2 regions of the Arthrobacter sp. NPDC056727 genome follow, and region 1 is predicted to be linked to the other one. Evidence: riboswitches for the same ligand, from Rfam matches in the RefSeq annotation. Region 1 holds a riboswitch; the other holds the start of a gene.
What was found. A riboswitch is a leader RNA that binds a small molecule or an ion and turns the genes downstream of it on or off. The one in region 1 is predicted to bind glycine.

Region 1 (2,457 bases):
GTCGAACGCCTTGCCGACGTCCTGTCCGGCGTACATGAGCACCACACCGGAAAGCAGCAGCACACAGGACAGGAACAGGGCGTTGCTGGGCACCTTGCGGCGGGACAGGCTGCTGAAGACGGCGGGCGCGTCCCCTTCCTCGGCCAGGCCGTAAACCATGCGCGAGGTGGAGTAGATGCCGGAGTTTGCCGAGGACATTGCCGAGGTCAGCACCACGAGGTTGACCACCGTGGCCGCAGCTCCGAGTCCGGCCAGCGAGAACATGGCGATGAACGGGCTGTGGCCGGCTGCGAACTGGGTCCACGGGGTGACGGACATCAGGATGATGAGGGCGCCCACATAGAAGAGCAGCACGCGCACCGGAATGGAGTTGATGGCCTTGGGCAGGTTCTTTTCCGGGTTCTTCGCCTCGGCGGCCGTGGTGCCCACCAGTTCGATGCCGACGAAGGCGAACACGGCGATCTGGAAGCCGGCCACGAAGCCCATGAATTCGTTGGGGAAGAAGCCGCCGTGGCTCCACAGGTTGGTGAAGCTGGCCTGCCCGGAGTCGCTCTGGAAGCCGGTGAGGATCATGAACATGCCCACGACGATCAGGGCGGCGATGGCGACGATCTTGATGAGGGCGAACCAGAATTCGGTTTCACCGAAGGCCTTGACGGTGGTGAGGTTCAGCAGCAGCAGGATGGCCACGGTGGCGAGGCCCGGGATCCAGAGGGGCAGCCCGGGCCAGAGCTCGCGGGAGTAGCCGGCGATCGCAATGACGTCGGCGATTCCGGTGATCACCCAGCAGAACCAGTAGGTCCATCCGGTGAAAAAGCCAGCCCAGGGACCCAGCAGGTCAGCGGCGAAATCGCTGAAGGACTTGTAGTTGAGGTTGCTGAGCAGCAGCTCGCCCATGGCGCGCATAACGAAGAAGAGCATGAAGCCGATGATCATGTACACGAAGATCACGGACGGCCCGGCCGCGGAAATGGTCTTGCCGGAGCCCATGAACAGGCCGGTGCCGATGGCGCCGCCGATAGCGATCAGCTGGATGTGGCGGTTGCTCAGCTGCCGTTCGAGGCGCGGAGCCTCGCTGGCCGGGGACGCAGGAGGGTGAATCGTCATAAGGAACTCCATTGTTCAAGTGGCACCAAATGGCCACACTGACAGGGTTCCTCCCCGCTCTGTACTGGACCTGAGAGATTCCGCGGACATGGTTGACCGCTTTGCACCTTCGGTGAGCCGGGCACGCCCGGCTGCTTTTCAGAGTTGCCTCGCCGCGGCGGTACGTGGGCCTGAGAGTTTCCTGGGGAGGGTTTGCTCCTACGGCGCCTGCTGATGTACCGGCAGGGCTCTCCCGCCGCAGATCGTAAGCATTTTCAATTATGGACGGCGAGAGCCGCGATCCTGCTGGAAGTCCGGCCCGCGCCGGTCAGCCCAGCCCCGCTAGCCACCGGACTCAGTGTGGTCTTGGTCACGAAGAATTGTCAAACCCGGCCCCCGGCGGGATCTGCCGCAGCGCGTTTTGGCATTCGCCGCACAGTGCTGTACATTGTGAGCCGAATCACCCACATTTTCATAGCCTTTCGAACCGTGGCGGGAGAGTCCTCCCAGTCATCCATCGGGCAGGCGCCGTAGGAGCAAATCCTCCCCAGGAATCTCTCAGGCCCCAGTACCGCCGCGGCGAGGCAACTCTGGAAAGCAGCCAGGCATTGTTTGGCTCACCGACGGTGCAAGCGGACATCCACGTCTGCGGAATCTCTCAGGTCCAATACAGAGCGGGGAGGAACCCAACCCATGCCGTGCCATCCGTGGCCGGCCAGACCTGGAGTTCCTCATGACGATTCAATCTCTTCCGTCAACGTTTGCGGACCGGCATATCGGCGCCCGGCGCCAGGCCGATATCGACACCATGCTCAAAAACGTCGGCTATGACACGGTCGATGGCCTGGTTGATGCTGCCGTTCCGGCATCCATCCGCCAGGAAAACGCCCTGCGGCTCACCGCTGCGCTGAGCGAAGTTGAGGTCCTGGCCGAGCTTCGCCGGCTTGCCGCCAAGAACAAGACCGCCGTGCAGATGATCGGCCAGGGCTACTACGACACCGTGACGCCGCCGGTGATCCGCCGCAACATCCTCGAAGCCCCCGCCTGGTACACGGCCTACACGCCGTACCAGCCGGAAATCTCCCAGGGCCGGCTCGAGGCGCTGCTGAACTTCCAGACCATGGTCCAGGACCTCACCGCACTGCCCATCGCCAACGCTTCCCTGCTGGACGAAGCCACCGCCGTGGCCGAGGCCGTCCTGCTCATGCGCCGCGCCAACAAGAGGAACGACGGCAAGACCGTCCTGGACGCCGACTGCCTCCCCCAGACCATCGCCGTCGTCAAGGGCCGTGCTGAAGCACTCGGCTTCGAGGTGGAGGTCGCAGACCTTTCCCAGGGGCTTCCCGACGGCGACATCAACGGCGTCGTGCT
Region 2 (2,457 bases), on a different contig from region 1:
AGCCGGCGTTGGGCTGGATGGACACCTGGTCGTAGCCGGTGATCTCGGTCAGCTGCGCCTCAAGGTCGGCAATCAGTTCGCGCCAGCCCTCGGTCTGGGAATCCGGGGCGAACGGGTGGATCGAGGTGAACTCCGGCCAGGAGATGGCCTCCATCTCTGCGGTGGCGTTCAGCTTCATGGTGCACGAGCCCAGCGGGATCATGGTCCGGTCCAGCGCCAGGTCACGGTCGGAGAGCTTCCGGATGTAGCGCAGCAGCTGGGTTTCGGAGCGGTGCGTGTTGAAGACCGGGTGCTGCAGGTACGCCGAGGAGCGCTCGACGGCGGCCTCCAGGGCGAAACCGTCAGCCGCCTCCACTGCGGTGGCGCCAAAGACGGCCAGGACCCCGGCGACGACGGCCGGCGTCGTGGTTTCATCCGCGGAGATGCCAACGGTGTCGGCATCGATGCTGCGCAGGTTGATGCCCTTCTGCTCGGCCGCGGCGATGATGCCGGCGGCCTTGCCCGGGACGGAAACCGTCACGGTGTCGAAGAAGCTGGTGTGCAGGACTTCCAGCCCGGCAGCGGCAAGCGACGCGGCGAGAACCCTGGCGTGGCCGTGGGCGGTTTCAGCGATCGCCTTCAGGCCCTCCGGCCCGTGGTAGACGGCGTACATCGAGGCGACGATGGCCAGCAGTGCCTGCGCCGTGCAGATGTTGGACGTGGCCTTCTCGCGGCGGATGTGCTGCTCGCGCGTCTGCAGCGCCAGGCGGTACGCCGGAACACCGGCGTTGTCCTTGGAGACGCCCACGAGGCGGCCGGGCAGGGAGCGTTCAAGCCCCTTCTGCACGGCCATGTAGGCCGCGTGCGGACCGCCGAAGAACAACGGAACGCCCAATCGCTGGGCGGAGCCGACGGCGATGTCGGCACCCTGCTCGCCCGGAGGCGTGATCAGGGTCAGGGCCAGCAGGTCGGCGGCAACCGTCACCAGCGCACCGCGCTCCTTGGCGGCGGCGATCACGCCGGAGTGATCGAAGACCCGGCCGGAAACGCCGGGCTGCTGGAGCACGACGCCGTTGATGTCGCCGTCGGGAAGCCCCTGGGAAAGGTCAGCCACTTCCACCTCGAAGCCGAGGGCCTCGGCGCGCCCCCTGACGATCGCAATGGTCTGCGGAAGGCAGTCGGCGTCCAGGACGGTCTTGCCGTCCTTGGCATCCTTGTTCTTGTTCGCCCGGCGCATCAGCAGCACAGCCTCGGCCACGGCCGTTGCTTCGTCCAGCAGGGAAGCGTTGGCGATGGGCAGGCCCACCAGGTCCTGGACCATGGTCTGGAAGTTCAGCAGCGCCTCGAGCCGGCCCTGGGAGATTTCCGGCTGGTACGGCGTATAGGCCGTGTACCAGGCGGGGGCCTCGAGGATGTTGCGGCGGATCACCGGCGGCGTCACGGTGTCGTAGTAGCCCTGGCCGATCATCTGGACCGCGGTCTTGTTCTTGGCCGCCAGCTTTCGGAGTTCGGCGAGCACCTCAACTTCGCTCAGCGCCGGGGCGAGCTCCAGCGCGGAGTCCTGCCGGATGTCGTTGGGCACTGCCGTATCAACCAGCGCGTCGACGGTGTCGTAGCCGACGGCCTTGAGCATTGCTTCGACGTCGGCCTGGCGGCGGGCGCCAATATGCCGGTCGACGAAGGACGAGGAGGCTGAACTAACGGTCAAAAGGAACTCCATAACTAAGGCGGCGCAGGGTACGCCACATTGATTCGGGTTCCTCCCCGCTCTGTATTGGACCTGAGAGTTTCCGCGTAGCCGCGCCTTCGCACAGCCTCGCTTGCACCGTCGGTGAGCACAGCACGCCCTGAACCGTCCGCGCCGAGGCGGGACACTCCAAGCGGGCAGCCTGCTGCTCTCCAGAGTTGCCTTGCCGCGGCGGTACGTGGGCCTGAGAGATTCCTGGGGAGGTTTTGCTCCTACGGCGCCTGCTTGTACCTACTTGCAGGACTCTCCCGCCGCAGATCAAAGGCATATTAAATTGAGCGGTGACAGCTGTCACAGAGGCTATTGTCCTACGCCGGGTTCGCGTCTGCAAACTGTGTCGGCACAGGGCTGACGCGCCCCGCGGCCGGCCGCCACGGCAGGCCTCGATCGAGATCGCCGGAACACTTCCCAGTCGCCGGAACGTTCCGGCGACTGGGATGCTTTCCGGCGATTTCGACGGCGGGCGGCGGGCCCCGCTCCGGCCCGCGCCCACTCGGGAGGCCTACCCCCGCAGCCGGTCAAGGGCGGCAAGGAGGCTCTCGACGTCGGCCGCGGTCTCGGACGGCGTCGCTGCCGGGCCGATGGACAGCATGGCGTTGAAGTAGAGCCCGTCACCCATGTACAAAACGGCCTTGGCCAGGCCCGGTCCCACATCGCGGGCGATCTCGTCGAGCCACCGCTGCTGGATGTGGGCAAACCGGCGCCGGGTCCCCTCATGCGCCACCTCGGCG

Region 2: linked by a shared signal. The riboswitch ahead of gcvP (aminomethyl-transferring glycine dehydrogenase) and the one ahead of cycA (D-serine/D-alanine/glycine transporter) in region 1 are both predicted to bind glycine.

The regions. Positions count from the first base shown of each region.
Region 1 is NZ_JBHTZA010000034.1:3,110-5,566, forward strand. Features, by position in the region: gene cycA (D-serine/D-alanine/glycine transporter) at 1-1,107, opposite strand, end outside; glycine riboswitch at 1,256-1,352, opposite strand; glycine riboswitch at 1,570-1,670, shown strand; gene gcvP (aminomethyl-transferring glycine dehydrogenase) at 1,820-2,457, shown strand, end outside.
Region 2 is NZ_JBHTZA010000002.1:14,336-16,792, reverse strand. Features, by position in the region: gene gcvP (aminomethyl-transferring glycine dehydrogenase) at 1-1,699, opposite strand, end outside; glycine riboswitch at 1,889-1,987, opposite strand; gene ACFRAH_RS01875 (TetR/AcrR family transcriptional regulator) at 2,229-2,457, opposite strand, start outside.